4 regions of the Bacillus sp. Pc3 genome follow, and region 1 is predicted to be linked to each of the others. Evidence: riboswitches for the same ligand, from Rfam matches in the RefSeq annotation. Region 1 holds a riboswitch; each other region holds the start of a gene.
The links. A riboswitch is a leader RNA that binds a small molecule or an ion and turns the genes downstream of it on or off. The one in region 1 is predicted to bind S-adenosylmethionine.
Positions count from the first base shown of each region.

Region 2: linked by a shared signal. The riboswitch ahead of SB24_RS03905 (methionine biosynthesis PLP-dependent protein) and the one ahead of metE (5-methyltetrahydropteroyltriglutamate--homocysteine S-methyltransferase) in region 1 are both predicted to bind S-adenosylmethionine.
Region 3: linked by a shared signal. The riboswitch ahead of SB24_RS02005 (phosphoadenylyl-sulfate reductase) and the one ahead of metE (5-methyltetrahydropteroyltriglutamate--homocysteine S-methyltransferase) in region 1 are both predicted to bind S-adenosylmethionine.
Region 4: linked by a shared signal. The riboswitch ahead of SB24_RS04355 (bifunctional homocysteine S-methyltransferase/methylenetetrahydrofolate reductase) and the one ahead of metE (5-methyltetrahydropteroyltriglutamate--homocysteine S-methyltransferase) in region 1 are both predicted to bind S-adenosylmethionine.

Region 1 covers NZ_CP010406.1:789,527-794,255, forward strand. The annotation lists gene SB24_RS03170 (energy-coupling factor transporter transmembrane component T family protein) at 1-731, shown strand, start outside; gene SB24_RS03175 (STAS domain-containing protein) at 777-1,610, opposite strand; gene SB24_RS03180 (S8 family peptidase) at 1,830-2,789, shown strand; SAM riboswitch class I at 2,929-3,083, shown strand; gene metE (5-methyltetrahydropteroyltriglutamate--homocysteine S-methyltransferase) at 3,167-4,729, shown strand, end outside.
Region 2 covers NZ_CP010406.1:921,154-925,882, forward strand. The annotation lists gene metC (cystathionine beta-lyase) at 1-135, opposite strand, end outside; partial or broken gene SB24_RS03905 (methionine biosynthesis PLP-dependent protein) at 128-1,250, opposite strand; SAM riboswitch class I at 1,320-1,445, opposite strand; gene SB24_RS03910 (esterase family protein) at 1,620-2,342, shown strand; gene SB24_RS03915 (YjcG family protein) at 2,368-2,883, shown strand; gene SB24_RS03920 (GNAT family N-acetyltransferase) at 2,888-3,319, shown strand; gene SB24_RS03925 (AbrB/MazE/SpoVT family DNA-binding domain-containing protein) at 3,479-3,712, shown strand; gene SB24_RS03930 (ABC transporter ATP-binding protein) at 3,713-4,450, shown strand; gene SB24_RS03935 (ABC transporter permease) at 4,443-4,729, shown strand, end outside.
Region 3 covers NZ_CP010406.1:510,824-515,552, reverse strand. The annotation lists gene SB24_RS02025 (dihydroorotate dehydrogenase electron transfer subunit) at 1-601, shown strand, start outside; gene SB24_RS02020 (dihydroorotate dehydrogenase) at 601-1,536, shown strand; gene pyrF (orotidine-5'-phosphate decarboxylase) at 1,505-2,224, shown strand; gene pyrE (orotate phosphoribosyltransferase) at 2,221-2,853, shown strand; SAM riboswitch class I at 2,955-3,059, shown strand; gene SB24_RS02005 (phosphoadenylyl-sulfate reductase) at 3,187-3,888, shown strand; gene SB24_RS02000 (sulfate permease) at 3,901-4,729, shown strand, end outside.
Region 4 covers NZ_CP010406.1:998,029-1,002,757, forward strand. The annotation lists gene SB24_RS04340 (BMP family lipoprotein) at 1-886, opposite strand, end outside; gene SB24_RS04345 (CvfB family protein) at 1,058-1,954, opposite strand; gene SB24_RS04350 (YajQ family cyclic di-GMP-binding protein) at 2,054-2,545, shown strand; SAM riboswitch class I at 2,646-2,768, shown strand; gene SB24_RS04355 (bifunctional homocysteine S-methyltransferase/methylenetetrahydrofolate reductase) at 2,858-4,699, shown strand.

The DNA of each region.
Region 1 (4,729 bases):
CAATAAAGGCGGCGGCTGTATTGTTATGCGTCATTATGCTGTCGTTTATTTATAATCCGTACACCCCTGCTTTGTTTTATATCATCATTGCGGGAGGCGTCCTCTCGGCGGGGCGTGTGCCGCTGAAAAAATGGCTGCTGTTCACGATTCCGTTTGTCATTCTGGCCTTCGGTTCTTTATGGACAGCCGCCGTATTCGGAAACGTCCCGACAACCGGAAGCAACCTGCTGTTTAAGCTCGGGCCGATTGCCGTCAACAGTGATAACGCGGCGCTCGGGATTTCTATCGCGTTTCGTATTTTATGTTTTTCCGCTTTGTCGATGATGTTTCTTTTCACAACCGATCCGATTCTGTTCATGCTCAGTCTGATTCAGCAGTGTAAGCTGCCGCCCAAGCTTGCATACGGCGTTATCGCGGGGTTCCGGTTTCTCCCTCTTCTGAAAGATGAAATCCTGATCATCCGGCAGGCGCACAGAATCAGGGGCGCGGCGTCTGATTCCGGGCTGAAAGGAAAGCTCTCCGCCTTCAGGCGCTTCACCATTCCGCTATTGGCAGGCGCAATCAGAAAGGCGGAACGCACGGCGATCGCGATGGAATCTAAAGGCTTTACGGGGAGCCGAAACCGCACGTTTTACAGAACTGTTACCGTGCGCCGCGCCGACTGGTGCTTTTTCCTGCTCGTGCTTCTGTTATTCGGGGCAAGCTGGCTCATTTCATTGTTGTTTGTATAAAAACAGGCCGCCGGAGTGATTCGGCAGCCTGTTTTGTTATGTATGTTATTGATGATAATTGAGAGCCTGAGCGAGATTGGACTTGACCGTAATATCTGAGAAATTAATGCCGAGCTGTACGGCGGTTTGAGCGATTTCCGGCCTGATTCCGGATAAAGTGGACGTGACGCCGATCAATTTCAGCGCCTCAATTAATTTAAAAATCTGATGCGCCACCATCGTATCGACAACCACTACACCCGACAGGTCAATTAGCAGATGTTCAATCAGCCGTTTTGCACATGTGCTCAGCGTATTTTCAAGAATGAATTTGGCGCGCTCCGTGTCAATATCGCCGACAAGCGGCAGCAGCGCCGTCCGTTTGCTCAGCGTGATAACCGGCGAGCTTAACTCCAAAATCATTTCTCTTTGCGCATTCAGCTGCATTTTTGAGTTATGCTCGGCATGATCGACAAACGTGTAAATCGTAAAATCAAATACTTGTACAATTAAATTCTCCCATTTCTTCCTTTCCCCCTGTGCAAACGAAGATTCATGTTTATCGGCAAACGCATTATAATAACTGACGTATAGTCTCCGGTTTCTCATGAATTCACGGACCACATACTGGACGGGAGTATCCAGATGCTTCTGGTCTTTCGCAAGCTCAATCACCCACCGCTCGAACTCTTCTAAAAATTCTTTTTCCGGCATGATATACATTTTATTAATATGCCGGTAAAATTCTTTATCCTGCTCCGTCAGTTCTTCTGTGATGACGGGATTTGTCAAAGAATAAATCGAATTCGGATCCGAATCTTCCATCGTTTCGATCCACTCTTTCGCAATTTGATCCACTTGTTCTGAAAAATAGTTGTACAATGCTTCACTTATCTTCATATCTCTTCTCCTTTCCCATTTCCAATTATAGCGTCAGCGGATCATGAATGAAAATAAAAGCTGTTAAACTATCCATTTATTTGAAATTTTTTAGTACGATAGATTACGCCTTTTTTATGAAAATGCTTCAAATGACTCTTTCCGGCCGGCATGCTCTGCCATAAAATAGTAGCAACACCCTTGTATCCACTCGCAAGCATAAAAAAGGAGGGCTTTTTTATGAATGGTGAAATGCATTTGATTCCTTATGTCACGGATGAACAGATCATGGAGGTAAACGAGCTTCCAGAGGGTATTAAAGTGATTAAGGCGCCAGAGTTGTGGGCAAAAGGGTTTAAAGGCAAGGATATTAAAATCGCGGTGCTTGACACAGGCTGCGACATCAATCATCCTGATTTGAAAGACCGGATTGTCGGCGGGAAAAACTTCACCGATGATGACGAAGGCAAAGAAGACGCGATTTCCGATTATAACGGACACGGGACACACGTTTCCGGAACGATTGCCGCCAATGATTCAAACGGCGGAATTTCGGGTGTCGCGCCGGAAGCAAGCCTTTTAATCGTTAAAGTTCTCGGCGGTCAAAACGGCAGCGGCAAATACGAATGGATCATTAACGGCATCAACTACGCCGTTGAACAAAAGGCCGATATCATTTCCATGTCACTCGGCGGGCCAAGCGATGTGCCTGAATTGAAAGAAGCCGTCACAAATGCGGTAAAAAGCGGTGTTCTGGTCGTTTGCGCGGCAGGAAACGAAGGCGACGGAGACGAGCGTACAGAGGAACTGTCGTATCCGGCCGCTTACAACGAAGTGATCGCAGTCGGATCAGTCTCAATCGCCCGTAAATCGTCTGAATTTTCAAACGCCAACAAAGAGATTGACCTGGTGGCTCCGGGAGAAAATATTCTCTCCACCCTTCCCAACCATAAATACGGGAAACTGACGGGCACTTCAATGGCCGCCCCGCATGTGAGCGGAGCGCTTGCCTTAATAAAAGGGCTTGAACAGGACGCGTTTCAGCGGACGCTTTCTGAGACTGAAGTCTACGCCCAGCTCGTGCGGCGGACCCTTCCTTTGGACATCGCCAAAACATTGGCCGGGAACGGATTCCTGTATTTAGACGCGCCTGAAGTGCTGATGGAAAGAGCCGAACAGGCACAGCTGCTGTCTTTCTGATATTTTTCTCATATAATGATTGATCAGCTTGTCACATCACTAATTTTTAAAATGTGAGATTTTCTATTGACAGTGATCTGAATAAGCTGATAAGATAACCAACAAATGATGTAACTTTTCAAAAAAATTGAAATATTTTCTCTTATCGAGAGTTGGGCGAGGGATTGGCCTTTTGACCCCAACAGCAACCGACCGTAATTCCATTGTGAAATGGGGCGCGTGATTTTTGCGCCGAGACGAATGTCTCATAAGGCACGGTGCTAATTCCATCAGACGTGATCTGAGAGATAAGAGAGGCTTGCATTTTGAAGTTAAAGCCTCTTTCTCTCATGAGAAAGAGGCTTTTTTGTTACATCTCACTTAAAGGAGGAAACTTAATGACAACAATCAAAACTTCGAACCTCGGTTTTCCGAGAATCGGCTTGAACAGAGAATGGAAAAAAGCGCTTGAGGCTTATTGGAAAGGTAAAACTGATAAAGAAACGTTTCTTAAAGAGCTTGACGGTTTATTCTTATCAGCTGTCAAAACACAGCTTGACCAACATGTCGATATCGTGCCGGTCTCTGATTTCACCCATTATGACCATGTGCTTGATACCGCCGTCAGCTTTAACTGGATTCCGGAAAGATTCCGCAGCATCACGGATCCCGTTGATACATACTTTGCGATTGCCCGCGGTGTAAAAGACGCCGTTTCCAGTGAAATGACGAAATGGTTTAATACCAACTACCATTACATCGTCCCTGAATATGACGAAAGCATTGAATTCCGTCTGACGAGAAACAAACAGCTTGACGACTACCGCCGGATCAAAGAAGAATTCGGAGCGGAAACAAAACCTGTCATCGTCGGTCCGTACACATTCGTCACACTTGCGAAAGGATACGAAGAATCAGAAGCGAAAGCGATTCAAAAACGCCTTGTTCCTCTTTATGTGCAGCTGCTGAAAGAACTTGAAGCTGAAGGCGTAAAATGGGTTCAGATCGATGAGCCGGCCCTTGTGACAGCTTCTTCTGAAGACGTCCGTGCCGCAAAAGAACTCTATGAAGCGATCACAAAAGAGCTTTCAGGACTGAATGTCCTCCTGCAGACATACTTCGATTCGGTTGATGCATATGAAGAACTCGTTTCTTATCCCGTACAGGGAATCGGGCTTGACTTCGTGCATGATAAAGGCAGAAACCTTGATCAGCTGAAAAAGCACGGCTTCCCGAAAGATAAAGTGCTGGCAGCCGGTGTGATCGACGGCCGCAACATTTGGAAAATCGATGTTGAAGAACGCCTGGACGCGGCTCTGGATATCCTCAGCCACGCTGATGTTGAGGAGTTATGGATTCAGCCTTCAAGCAGCCTTCTGCACGTGCCGGTGGCGAAACACCCTGACGAGCATCTTGAAAAGGATTTGCTGAACGGCCTGTCATACGCTAAAGAAAAACTGGCTGAACTCGGCGTCTTAAAAGAAGGGCTTCTGTCCGGCAAAGCGGCCGTCAGTGAGCAGATCGAAGAATCAAAAGCGGCACTTAAGGCTTTAAAAGCATTCGCAACAGGAGCGAACTCAGCTCAAAAAGAAGAGCTGAATCAGCTGACGGAAAAAGATTTCTCCCGTCCGGCAAGCTTTGAAGAACGATTGGCGCTGCAGAATGAATCACTCGGTCTTCCCCTTCTGCCGACGACGACAATCGGAAGCTTCCCTCAATCTGCAGAGGTGCGGAGCGCACGGCAAAAATGGCGGAAAAAAGATTGGACGGATGAACAGTACCAAGCCTTTATTAATGCGGAAACGAAGCGCTGGGTTGACATTCAGGAAGAAATCGGCTTAGACGTGCTCGTTCACGGAGAATTCGAGCGGACGGACATGGTCGAATACTTCGGTGAAAAACTGGCCGGATTCGCCTTTACGAAATATGCATGGGTGCAGTCTTACGGTTCACGCTGCGTA
Region 2 (4,729 bases), 130 kb from region 1:
CCCGAATTCTTCAAATGAAGACTGATGGAATGTGGAAGCATGCTGGATCGGGACGCTGACGGCTCCGGTGGCTCCGTCTGTTTTAAATGGATTGTGCACGAGCTGGGTTTCCAGCGTCCAATTGTGATTACTCATATGACACGGCCCCCCTCTTTTACTTGCTGTAATGCCTGCTTTACATCCCGCTTCAAATCTTCTGCATGTTCAATGCCCACTGAAAATCTCAGCAGACGGTTGCAGACGCCGTTTGCAATACGGATGTCTTCAGGAATATCCATGTGCGTCTGTGTCGCGGGGTATGTAATAAAGCTTTCCACCCCGCCGAGACTTTCTGCGAAACAGATCGTTTTCAGCGCCTTTAAAAACGGATTGACCCATTCCTCTTTTTGCAGCCGGAAAGACAGCATCCCGCCTTTTCCGGGATATAACACATCGGCGATTTCTTCTTCCTGTTCTAAAAATTCTGCAAGTTCACGGGCGTTATCTTCATGACGGCGCATTCTGAGTCCGAGTGTTTTCATCCCTCTCATTAAAAGCCACGAATCAAACGGCGAAAGAACCGCGCCGATCGCATTTTGGTGATTAAACATGATCTCGCCGAGCTCTTCATCCTTTACGACAGCCAGACCGGCAAGGAGATCATTGTGCCCGCCTAAATATTTTGTGGCGCTGTGAATGACGATGTCCGCTCCCAGTTCAAGCGGGCGCTGGAGCACCGGGGTATAAAACGTATTATCCACAATCAAAAGCAGGCCGGCTTCTTTCGTAATCCGGGCGATTTTTTCAATGTCCGCCTCCTGCATTAACGGGTTTGTCGGTGTTTCAACAAATACCGCTTTCGTGTTTTCCGTTATTTTGGAGCGTAAACAGTCTTCATCGCTGAAATCATCGTAAATAAAGCTTAAGCCGTATTTTCTCCATTCGTTTTCAAACAAACGGTACGTGCCTCCGTATAAATCGGAGGATACAATCAATTCATCCCCGCTTTTAAATAAAGCCATAATCGTTTGAATGGCTGCCATTCCCGAGCTGAAAGCAAAGCCTCTCGCACCGTGTTCCAACACGGCGATAGCGTCTTCAACGAGCTGGCGTGTCGGGTTTTTCGTGCGCACGTAATCAAAACCTGTAGATTCTCCAATTCCTCTATGTCGGTAAGCGGTGGACAGATAAATCGGCGGACTGACCGTTCCCGTTGCTTCTTCGCTTCTATTTCCGATTTGGGCTAATTTTGTATCAACATGCTGCGTCATCAGTAAGCACCATCCTTTTTCAAAAATAAAAAAGCCCCCTCTTCATAAGAAGAAGGAGCTTTTCTCTTCCTCTTATCTTCCAAGCATGTGAATCGCTTGCTGGATTTAGCACCTTGGCACTTTGCCTTCCCGCGGCAAAGCAAACCGGTTGCTGAGGTTTCAAAGGGCCAGTCCCTCCACCTCTCGTGATAAGAATATTGTTTTGTATTTTCTGATTGTTCTATATTAACGCACTATAAAATGAATTTCAATAACTTTTTATTTATCTGAACTCTCGCAAGAAGTGCATCTGAAGAAAGAAATTTCTAATAATTCATGGTACAATAGGAAAAAACCATCAAGACAAGAAGCGGCCTGGAGGAATGCGAAGTGGCATCAAAAAACGGAATCATTCATGAGAAAAAACTTTTCTCCCATGAGCTTGAAGAGGAAATGACCGTTTTGGTCTACCTGCCCGCCACCTTCTCCCCTCTGTATAAATATCATACGGTCATCGCTCAGGACGGCCATGATTATTTCAGATTAGGGAGAATCGGGCGGCAGGCGGAAGAGCTTATGTCAAAAGGGGAAATTGACCGCTGCATCATTATCGGCGTCCCTTATAAAAATGTGCGGGAGCGAAGAAACACATACCATCCAGAAGGCTCTAAATTCGCCTCATATAAGCGATTTATCGCAAATGAGCTCGTTCCTTTTATCGACAAAGAATACCCGACTTATCAAGTCGGATACGGCCGCACCATGATCGGGGATTCCCTCGGCGGAACCGTTTCGCTTATGACGGCGATTGACTATCCGAACATGTTTGGAAACGTCATCATGCAGTCTCCGTATGTTGACGGGCACGTGCTGGATGCCGTCCGGCAGTCGGAGGATCTCAAACAGATTTCCGTTTATCATCAAATCGGAGAAAAAGAAACCGGCGTTCACACGACAGACGGCCAGGTTCTTGATTTCACCGCGCCGAACGAAGAGCTCAAACAGCTGCTGGAAAGCAAACAGTCTGAATACACGTATGAAACCTTCGACGGGGATCATAAATGGACCTACTGGCAGCCGCTCATCACGCCGGCGCTGAAAAAAATGCTGTAACCATTCATTTAAGGAGGGAACTTTCATGAAATACGGTATTGTTTTATTTCCATCAAAAAAATTACAGGATCTCGCTAATTCGTACCGGAAACGCTACGACCCGAGCTATGCGCTCATTCCGCCGCATCTGACGGTAAGAGATCCGTTTGAAGCGACAGAACAGGAAATCGAGCAGGTCGTATCACAGCTGAGACAGACGGCGAAAGAGTCGCATCCGCTCGTTCTGAAAATCACAAAATACAGCTCGTTTTCTCCTGTGAATAATGTGATATATATGAAAGCAGAGCCGACGGAGGAATTAAAATCTCTGAGTGAGAAATGCTACTCAGGAGCATTATCCGGCGAGCCGGAATACAGCTTCGTTCCGCATGTCACGGTCGGCCAGAAGCTGTCGTCAGATGAACATTCCGACGTACTCGGACAGCTGAAAATGCTGGACATTTCCCACGAAGAAGTCATCGACCGTTTTCACTTGCTCTATCAGCTGGATAACGGCTCATGGACTGTGTACGAAACATTTTTATTAGGCGGAGGAGAATAACTGCTTGGAATCCATCATCGCAAAAACTGAAAAACAGCTGAACGACGCTTTTTTCGTCAGAAAAGAGGTCTTTGTTAAAGAACAGCACGTTCCGGAAGAAGAAGAGATTGATCAATTCGAAGACACGTCAGAGCATATAGTCATATATGACGGCGGCCAGCCGGTCGGAGCCGGCAGATGGCGCTTGAAAAACGGGCATGGAAAATTAGAGCGCATCTGCGTGATGAAAAGCCATCGTTCTTTAGGCGTCGGAGCCATCATTATGCAGGCGCTTGAAAAAGCGGCGGCAGCCAAGGGCGCCGACAGCTTTATCTTACATGCGCAGACGCAGGCCGTTCCGTTTTACGAAAAACAAGGATACCGCGTCACATCCGGCGAAGAATTTCTCGATGCGGGCATCCCCCATCTGGAAATGATAAAGGAACACAAACGATAAAATCAAAAGCACTCCTGTTATATGGCAGGAGTGCTTTTTTTATGAAAATAATACTATTTCATGAATTTTATTGCATTTTATGGAAGGTTAATGTATGTTTAGTATACGAAGTATTACAATTCATACAAAAAATACAATTCATATTTCGGAGGGATAAACATGACGGCACCAAAAGGAAAACACATATTCGGGACTGTTAAAGTGGGCACAAAAGGACAGATTGTCATTCCTAAAGAAGCAAGAGATGTTTTCGATATAAATCCGGGGGATTCACTGCTTATGCTTGGGGATGACCAGCAAGGTATCGCACTTGTTAAACAAGAACTCTTTTTCGAGTTTGCAAAAGATATTTTAAACGCTAAGCAAATCGACGCAGATAGCGAGGATGAGTAAATGCACGCGATTGAGCTGAAGCAATTAACGAAACATTATAAAGAAACCGCCGCCGTTGACCGTCTTGAGTTCTCAGTTGAGAAAGGGGAATTTTTTGCTTTACTCGGTGAGAACGGAGCCGGAAAAACGACATTAATCAGTATGCTTTGCGGACTCCTTTCTCCGGATGACGGTGATGCATCAGTGCTTGGACACAGTATTTTGACTGATTTAGATAAAATAAAACCGAAATTGAATATGTCCCCGCAGGAAACAGCTATCGCTCCTCATCTAACCGTACGGGAAAACTTAGAGTTTATAGCCGGTGTCTACGGAATTCCGAAAAAAGAAGCAAAAAAAAGAACAGATGAGATGCTCGAATTGTTTCAATTAAAAGAGAAAGAAAGAGCAAAAACCAAAACATTATCAGGAGGAATGCAGCGCCGGCTCAGCATCGCAATGGGAATGATCACCAAGCCGGATATTTATTTCTTAGATGAGCCGACATTAGGGCTGGACGTCCGTTCGCGCCGCGAGTTGTGGAAAAATCTTGAGGCATTAAAGGGTGACATGACGATTATTTTAACGACACACTATTTAGAAGAGGCTGAAGCCCTGGCAGATCGTATTTGCATTTTAGAAAATGGGACTTTAAAAGCACTGGGTACGGCGGAGGCCCTGAAAAAGCAAACTCATTCAGCTACATTTGAAGATGCCTTTTTAGCGATTTGTGACGGGGAGGCGGGTCTTTATGCTTGATTTCGCCATTCGCAACCGCAAAGAAATTTTTCGTGACCCCCTGTCTATTATCCTTGGAATCGCACTGCCTGTTATTCTATTGTTTCTGTTTACGGCGATTGAAAAAAATGCGCCGCTTGATACCTTTAAAATTCAGCATTTAGCACCCGGACTCATTGTTTTCGGTTTCGCTTTCCTTACGATGTTCTCTGCATTGCTGATCGCAAAAGACAAACAGACCGCCCTTTTGACCCGTTTGTTTGCTTCCCCTTTAAAAACAGCCGATTATGTCATCGGTTA
Region 3 (4,729 bases), 280 kb from region 1:
GGACGTCGATTTCGCCGCGGATGAAGTATCCGTTATCTACAGAGCTGACGGTGAGGGAACGCGTCTTTTGTCCGAGAAAAAAGAGGGCGGCAGGATAGACGTTCTCGGCCCTCTCGGCAACGGATTCCCCATCCGGCGGATTGAACCCGGCAAAACCGCGCTGTTAGTCGGAGGCGGAGTGGGGGTTCCGCCTTTGCAGGAACTGTCAAAGCGCCTGACGGAAAAAGGCGTAAACGTCATTCATGTGCTTGGATTTCAATCAGCAAAGGATGTTTTTTACGAACAGGAATGTCGTGCGTACGGAGACACCTATGTGGCGACGGCTGACGGAACATATGGAGAGAAAGGGTTTGTCACCGATGTCATCCGTGAAAAGCAGCTCGAATTCGATGTCCTGCTAAGCTGCGGACCGACACCGATGCTGAAAGCTCTGAAGCAGCAGTACGGCCATAAAGAGGTTTATCTTTCGATGGAAGAGCGGATGGGCTGCGGCATCGGAGCCTGCTTCGCCTGCGTGTGCCGCACGGGTGAAAGCGATACATCCTATGTAAAGGTCTGCCTTGACGGGCCGGTATTTAAAGCTGAGGAGGTGGCGCTGTAATGTTAGAGGTGAATCTGCCGGGTCTCCAATTGAAAAATCCGATCATCCCCGCTTCCGGATGTTTCGGTTTCGGGAAAGAATATGCCGGATTTTACGATTTATCATGCCTCGGAGGCATTATGATTAAAGCAACGACGAACGAAGCCCGCTTCGGAAATCCGACGCCGAGAGTGGCGGAGACAAGCGCGGGCATGCTGAATGCCATCGGTCTGCAAAATCCCGGCCTTGAGCATGTGCTCAATCATGAGCTGCCTTGGCTCGAACAATTTGACACGCCGATTATCGCAAATGTCGCCGGTTCTCAGGTGGACGACTATAAAGAAGTGGCCGAGCACATCAGCCAAGCGCCGAATGTGCATGCGCTTGAGCTTAACATTTCATGTCCGAATGTCAAAACGGGGGGGATTGCTTTTGGTACTGATCCCGTCATGGCGGCCGAACTGACAAAAGCGGTGAAAGAAGTTTCCGCAGTGCCTGTGTATGTGAAGCTTTCGCCTAATGTCGCAAACATAACCGAAATTGCTAAAGCGATTGAAGCGGCCGGTGCTGACGGTCTGACGATGATTAATACACTCATCGGGATGAGGCTCGATCTTAAGACGGGACGGCCGATCTTAGCAAATAAAACGGGCGGACTGTCAGGCCCGGCGATCAAACCGGTCGCCATCCGGATGGTATACGAAGTCAGCCAGGCCGTTCAAATCCCGATTATCGGGATGGGCGGCGTTCAGACCGCAGAGGATGCATTAGAATTTCTTCTTGCGGGAGCGAGTGCGGTTGCCGTCGGCACGGCAAACTTCGTCAATCCGTTCGTCTGCCCGGAAATCATAGAACAGCTCCCCCGTGTGCTGCGCCAGCACGGCTTTCAATCTGTAAGTGAATGCATCGGAAGGAGCTGGAAACATGAAAAACAACCTGCCCATCATCGCGCTTGATTTTGCATCAGGGGAAGAGACTTTAACGTTTTTAGACTTGTTTGAAAAGGAAAGGCTTTTTGTCAAAACGGGGATGGAACTTTTTTATCAGGAAGGCCCCGCCATCATTCACCAATTAAAAGAACGAAATTGTGATATATTTTTAGATTTAAAGCTTCATGATATCCCGACTACGGTCAATAAAGCGATGAAGCGGCTGGCCGGCCTCGGCGTTGATCTTGTCAATGTGCATGCAGCAGGGGGCGCACGCATGATGCGCGCGGCCCTTGAGGGGCTTGAAGAAGGCACGCCGGCAGGCAGAAAACGCCCGTCTTTAATCGCGGTGACTCAGCTGACCAGCACTTCAGAGCAGGTGGCGAAGGAAGAGCTTCTGCTGCATAAGCCGCTGTTAGAAACGGTTGTGCATTACGGCAAAATGGCGGAAGAGTGCGGGCTGGACGGAGTGGTATGTTCGGTACATGAAACAAAAGCCATTTATGAAGCGGTCCGGCCTTCATTTCTGACAGTCACACCGGGCATCCGCACGGCCAGTGACACAGCTGACGATCAAGTCCGGACGGCGACTCCGTCATTTGCGAAAGAAAACGGTTCGTCAGCCATCGTTGTGGGCCGCTCAATTACAAAAGCGGAAAACCCCGTTGAAGCATATGAAGCAATTAAACTGGAATGGGAGGGCGTTCGCCGATGAAACAGGCTATCGCAAAACATCTATTACACATTGAAGCTGTCTTTTTACGCCCGAATGAGCCGTTTACGTGGGCGAGCGGCATTTTATCACCGATCTATTGTGACAACCGTCTGACATTGTCGTATCCAAAAGTGAGAAATGATGTGGCGGACGGGCTTGGCAAACTGCTGAAAGAGCATTTTCCCGAGGCGGAGATGATCGCGGGCACTGCAACGGCGGGCATTCCGCATGCTGCGCTTCTCGCAGACCGTACAGGCGCGCCGATGTGCTACGTCAGAAGCAAACCGAAAGCGCACGGCAAAGGAAATCAAATAGAAGGCGCCATTAAGAAAGGACAAAAAACAGTCGTGATTGAAGACTTGATTTCTACCGGAGGCAGCGTGCTTGAAGCTGCGGCGGCCCTTCAAAGAGAGGGCGCGGAAGTCCTCGGCGTCATTTCCATTTTTACATACGGACTGCCGAAAGCAAAAGAAGCCTTTAAAAAAGCGGGTCTTCCTTATTACTCGTTAACGGATTATGACACGCTGATTGAAGTCGCGCTTGAAAACGGAACGATTCATTCAGATGACGTTGAGAAACTGAAATCATGGAAACAGAATCCCGAGTCAAAAGATTGGTTTAAAAAATAATGACAATAAAAACAGGCCTCAGGGCCTGTTTTATTATTCCTATCAAAAAACTCGGGTTGACTTCTGTTAGAATTGTGCTAAAATTTAGTACAAATCTAAAAAGCTTATCAAGAGCGGCTGAGGGACTGGACCGATGACGCCCGGCAACCTGCGTGTCATGCAAGGTGCCGCATCCAGAAAAATGCACAGCATTTTGAAGATAAGGGCTATACCGGGTCACTGTCTTTCATTCCGCTGGATTGAAAGTTTTTTATATGAAAAAAAGATTGAGGGATAAGACAACCGGCAGAAAACAACAGCTGTTTGATTGTCTCCGGGAGGAGGAAAGGAAAAATGCTAACGTATGACACATGGGAAGAGCCGGCGATTACATTTCCGGAAGACGATTCCTATAAAGGCGCGCTGTCCGTTTTAAAATGGGCATACGGCCACTACGGAGACCAGCTTGTTTACGCGTGCAGCTTCGGGATTGAGGGCATCGTCCTGATCGATTTAATTTCTAAAGTAAAGAAAGACGCGGAAATCGTGTTTCTCGACACGGGTCTTCACTTTAAAGAAACATATGAAACGATCGAAAAAGTGAAAGAGCGTTACCCGGGACTGAACATTATCCTGAAAAAGCCCAGCCTTACTCTTGAAGAACAGGCCGAGGCTCACGGAGATAAACTGTGGGAAAGAGAACCGAACCAGTGCTGCTACATCAGAAAAATTCTGCCGTTAAGAGAAGCGCTCGCAGGGCATCCGGCATGGCTGTCCGGCCTTCGCCGGGATCAAGGGCCGAGCCGGGCGAATACGAATTTCCTGAATAAAGACGACAAGTTTCAATCGATTAAAGTATGCCCGCTGATCCATTGGACATGGAAAGACATCTGGAGATATACTTCCAAGCATGAGCTGGATTACAATATCCTTCATGATCAGGGGTATCCGAGCATCGGCTGTGAACCGTGCACTTCACCTGCGTTTACCGCGGAAGATTTGCGGAGCGGCAGATGGAACGGCATGGCGAAAACAGAATGCGGACTGCATGAATAAAGGAGCTGCACGATGGAATTAGCCGCTATTTTATTCTGCCTGTTTTTTGCCATGAATATCGGAGCCAGCGGAGCCGCGGCTTCAATGGGAGTCGCTTACGGGTCCGGCGCCGTTAAAAAGAAAACGTATGCGCTGATCATTTGCGCGGCCGGAGTCCTGTCAGGGGCGGTTATCGGCGGCGGAGAAGTCGTTAAGACGATCAGCGGCGGAATCATTCCCGAACAAACCATTACGCTCACCATTGTCTGCATTATTATCGGATCGGCGGCGCTATCGTTATTCACGGCGAATGTGCTCGGCATTCCGCTGTCGACGAGTGAGGTCACTGTCGGGGCGATTGTCGGTGTCGGCGTCGCGTACAAAGTATTGTTTTTACAGCATCTTTTAGTCATCGTGAGTTTTTGGGTGCTCGTACCGTTCGTCGCGTTCTGTTTCACGTTTCTCGTCTCGAAGGTATTCAGTTCTCTGAATATTCGAGTCATTTCGAATCGGAAACAGAAGATTTTGGGGATTGTGCTGCTGATTGCGGGGTTTTGGGAAGCTTTTTCAGCCGGAATGAACAATGTCGCAAATGCGGTGGGCCCTTTGGTTGCTGCGGGCGTGCTCAGCGTGTCCAAAGGAACGCTGTACGGAGGCATCTTTGTCGCTCTCGGCGCTCTGCTTTTAGGACGTAAAGTGCTTGAAACCAACGGGAAAAAGATTACGAGATTTTCAGCCGGAGAAGGCATACTGCTTTCAGGAACCGGCGCGGGGCTTGTCATTATCAGTTCCGTCTTCGGTCTGCCGGTCCCATTGGCGCAAGTCACATCATCATCAATTATCGGTATCGGAATGGCCAAAA
Region 4 (4,729 bases), 210 kb from region 1:
TGGCTAAGTCCATGCCGTTTTCCTTCAGTCCGTAAACGATCTCACCGCTTTTGATCTCCTTGTTGTCTTTTAAATCTTTCGCCAATTCATAGATGACATGGTCGACGTTTTTCACTAAAGAAGAGATAACGGCGTGCTCGGCGGTGTAATATTGATCGCTGTCAACACCGATGGCGTATACTTTTTGCGCCTCCGCTTCTTTCAGTGCGCCGACACCCGTGAAGCCGGCTGCCGTAAACAGGACATCGGCTTTTTTTCGGATCATGTTTTGGGCGATGCCCTTCCCGAGCTTATCATCGTCAAACGTACCGCTGATGTCCGACAGCACGCGGATATTCGGTTTGACTGATTCCGCGCCTTTCAGATAGCCTTTTTTAAACCGTTTAATGACGTCGGCATCTGAACCGCCGATAAATCCGATTGTGCCGGTTTTGCTCGTCATGGCCGCCAGCGCTCCGGCTAAGAAGCTTCCTTCATCCTCTTTAAACGTGACGGAGGTGACATTATCCAGGTCTGATACGGAATCAATCAGCACAAACCGCTGCTTCGGATATTTTTTGGCGACCTTTTCTAAATCCGCCTGCATGCTGTAACCGAGCCCCACAACAACATCATTGCCTTCCCGGACAAGCTGGGTCAGTCCTTTTTCGTACGTACCGGTGTCTTTTATTTCTCTGTAATCAAATGTGATGCCGAGCTCGTCTCTTGCTTTCATCAAACCTTGAAAGCCTGAATCATTAAATGATTGGTCGCCGAGGCCGTTGTCTGTCAGCATGATGCCGATTGTTTTCGTTTTTTCGGCCGCCGTCTCCTCGGATTTGCCGGCACATCCCGCCGTGCTGAGCGCAAGCAGCAGTACAGCCGCAAATATCGCCATTTTTCTCATTGAAACTCTCCTTTTGTTTTTTTCTATAGTTATATATCGGTTCGGATGTCAGAATATTTTATTTCAATAAAATATGTATGTTCGGCAGGTTGATAAACAAATGAGGGATATAGGAGCTTTTGAGAAAATAAAAAACACCGGTTTTGGTTCACCGATGTTTTTGCAGAAAATTTATTGTTTTTCGTATGTCCAGCCGTCTTTCTGATACACTTTGCCGTTTTTCATCAGGTGCCCGAGCGCCCGCTTAAAGGCGGCTTTGCTTAAATGAAACCGTTCGCGGATATCGTCAGGATCGCTTTTGTCTCCGTAAGGCATCGCGCCGTTTCTTGATCTCAGATAGGTCAGAATCTCCTCCGCGTCAACCGAAAGCGCATCCTGCTTTCTCGGCAGCAGGGACATGTTGACGGAGCCGTCTTCCTTCACCTCGATGACACGCCCCGTCACGCGGCTGCCGAGTCTCGGCTCTTCTTTTCTTTCTGAAGGGTGAATAAACGCGCGGATGCCTTCATCGGTTATCAGAAAAGAGCCTGATGCGATCAGTCTGTACACCGTGCCTGTCAGGTCTTTATTCATGACGTCTTCCTCTGCATCCGTAAATAATTCACTGATGATATCCTCAGGCGCCGGCTTGGCAAACATGCGTCCGCGGCTTGTCACCTTCAGCATGCAATACAGTCTGTCGCCTTTTTGCGGCCAGACGGATTTGTACGGAGGCAGGTGCTCCGTTGCGACGAGCGCGTCTTTTGACAGACCGACGTCGACGAATACGCCCATATCCTCCACAGCGTCCGTCACTTCCACCCATCCGTAGTCATAAAAGCTGATGAGCGGCTTTTTCATCGTCGCCGCGAGTCTTTCCTGATGATCGACGTAAATAAATACGTCCACTTCATCTCTGTCTTCAATATCCTCTGTGATTTCACTGTTATGTAAAAGAACCGTATCCTCGCCGTCGGTTAAAAAATAACCGAAATCGGTTTGGTGATCTATACTAAGCGTGAGCTGCTGCCCTGGTCTCATGTTATCGTCCTTCCTGATTCGCCCGTATGGGGCTGATGTTTTTCTCATTTTTTCCAATATGCATAAATTCATGCTTTATGCTGTTGGACATTTCTCTTTATTCTACTATAATCAACTCATAAGTGAAATGTTATAGGAGGTTTTCTCATGGCAAAAGAAAGTTCTTTTGATATTGTATCCAAAGTTGAATTTCCCGAAGTGCAGAATGCGATTCAGATGACGCTGAAAGAAATCGGCACGCGCTATGACTTTAAAGGATCGAAAAGCGATGTAACTTTAGAAAAGGAAGAACTTGTCCTGATTTCTGATGACGAGTTTAAACTGAATCAGCTCAAAGATGTGCTGAGCGGCAAGCTGATCAAACGGGACGTGCCGACGAAAAACATTGAATACGGCAAAATCGAAAATGCCTCAGGGGGCACGGTGCGCCAGCGCGCGAAGCTTGTACAGGGCATTGATAAAGACAGCGCCAAAAAAATCAACGCGGTGATTAAAAACTCCGGCTTGAAGGTAAAGTCGCAGATTCAGGACGACCAAGTGCGCGTCACCGGAAAAAATAAAGATGATCTGCAGCAGATTATTGCAGCCGTCCGCGGGGCAGACCTGCCGATTGACGTTCAATTTATTAATTTTAGATAAATTATGTGATTCCTATTGATTATTGTCTCTATTTTCGGTAAATTTGGAGAAAGGGATTTTCACAGTTAAGTTTTGGAAACCCATGACAATTACATGAACGTTCTTATCAAGAGAAGCCGAGGGACTGGCCCGACGACGCTTCAGCAACCGGTGTAATGGTTTAACCCAAACCATGACCAAGGTGCTAAATCCAGCAAGCTAAAAACAGCTTGGAAGATAAGAAGAGAGACAAATGATTACAAAGTCTTCTTCTTAAGAAGACTTTTTTTATTTCTCTTTTTTCCTTGCTGAATGTGACGAAGGAGGCAAACAATGGGACTATTACAAGACTTAAAAGAACGGATTTTAATCGGAGACGGCGCGATGGGCACTCTCCTCTATTCCTACGGCATTGACAGATGTTTTGAGGAACTGAACGTATCAAAGCCCGAGGAAATCAAGCGGATACATAAGGCTTACGTGGAAGCCGGGGCAGACATCATCCAGACAAATACGTACGGCGCGAATTTTATTAAACTCTCAAGATACGGACTTGAGGATGAAACGAAAAAAATCAATCAGGAAGCGGTCAGAATCGCGCGCGCTTCTTCAGACGGCGCTTATGTATTGGGAACGATGGGCGGCATCCGCACATTTAACAAAAACGCCTACAGCCTGGAGGAGATTAAACGCAGCTTTCGGGAGCAGCTTTATTTATTGCTTCACGAAGAGCCGGACGGTCTGCTCCTGGAAACATACTATGATTTAGAAGAGGCGCGCGAAGTGCTGAAGATAGCGAGAAAAGAAACGGAACTTCCGATTATGCTGAACGTATCCATGCACGAACAGGGCGTGCTGCAGGACGGAACGCCGCTTCGGGAAGCCCTCAGGTCAATTGCCGATCTCGGCGCTGACATAACGGGAATCAATTGCCGGCTCGGCCCGTACCACATGATTGAAGCGCTCACCGAAGTGCCGATATTCCGTGACGCTTATTTATCGGTCTATCCGAACAGCAGCCTCCCGTCTTTAGAAGAAGGCCGGCTTGTTTATGATACGGACGATGCCTATTTCCGGGAGAGCGCCGTACAGTTCCGCACTCAGGGCGCGCGCATTATCGGCGGCTGCTGCGGTACGACGCCAAACCATATCAGAGCCATGGCTGAAGCGGTCCGCGGACTTTCTCCCGTCACTGATAAAGAAGTGAAAATCAGACGGGAAGAAGAAGTCATCTCCGTCCGGAATGAACGGACCGAGCCGGGTTTAAACGAAATCGCCGCTCAAAAACGGTCAATTATCGTAGAGCTTGATCCGCCGAAAAAATTGAATTTTGACAAATTTCTGCAAGCGGCGGCTGAATTAAAAGAAACCGGCATAGAAGCGCTGACGCTCGCCGACAATTCATTGGCGACACCGCGGATCAGCAATGCCGCCTGCGGTTCATTGCTGAAAGAGCGTCTTGATATCCGTTCTCTCGTTCACATTACATGCAGAGACCGCAACATCATCGGCCTTCAGTCACATTTAATGGGGCTGGATACGCTCGGGCTCACCGACATTTTAGCCATCACGGGTGATCCTTCAAAAATCGGCGACTTTCCGGGGGCTACCTCCGTCTATGATTTAACGTCCTTTGACTTGATCAGGCTGATTAAACAATTCAACGAGGGCATTTCTTTATCTGGGAAACCGCTCGGCAAGAAAACGAACTTTTCCGTAGCCGGAGCATTTAATCCGAATGTCCGCCACCTTGATAAAGCAGTAAAACGGCTGGAGAAAAAAATAGAGTGCGGAGCTGACTACTTCGTGTCCCAGCCTGTCTACTCGGAGCAGCAGCTCATTGACATTCATCATGAAACGAAGCATCTCAAAACACCGGTGTATATCGGAATCATGCCGTTAACGAGCAGCCGCAACGCAGAGTTCATCCATCATGAAATCCCGGGCATTAAGCTGTCAGACAGCATCCGCGAAAAAATGGCGCTCGCCGGCGAAGACAAGCGGAAGCAGAAAGCCGAAGGCCTCGCCATCGCCAAGTCGCTTCTCGACACGGCGTGCGAACTGTTTAACGGAATTTATTTAATCACCCCGTTTCTCCGTTCTGATTTGACGTCAGAGCTTGCAGCTTATATTAAGCAAAAGGATGAAAAGCGGGCTGATGTATATTTGCATTGACGCGAAAGAGGCCGCCTGATATGACAGGCG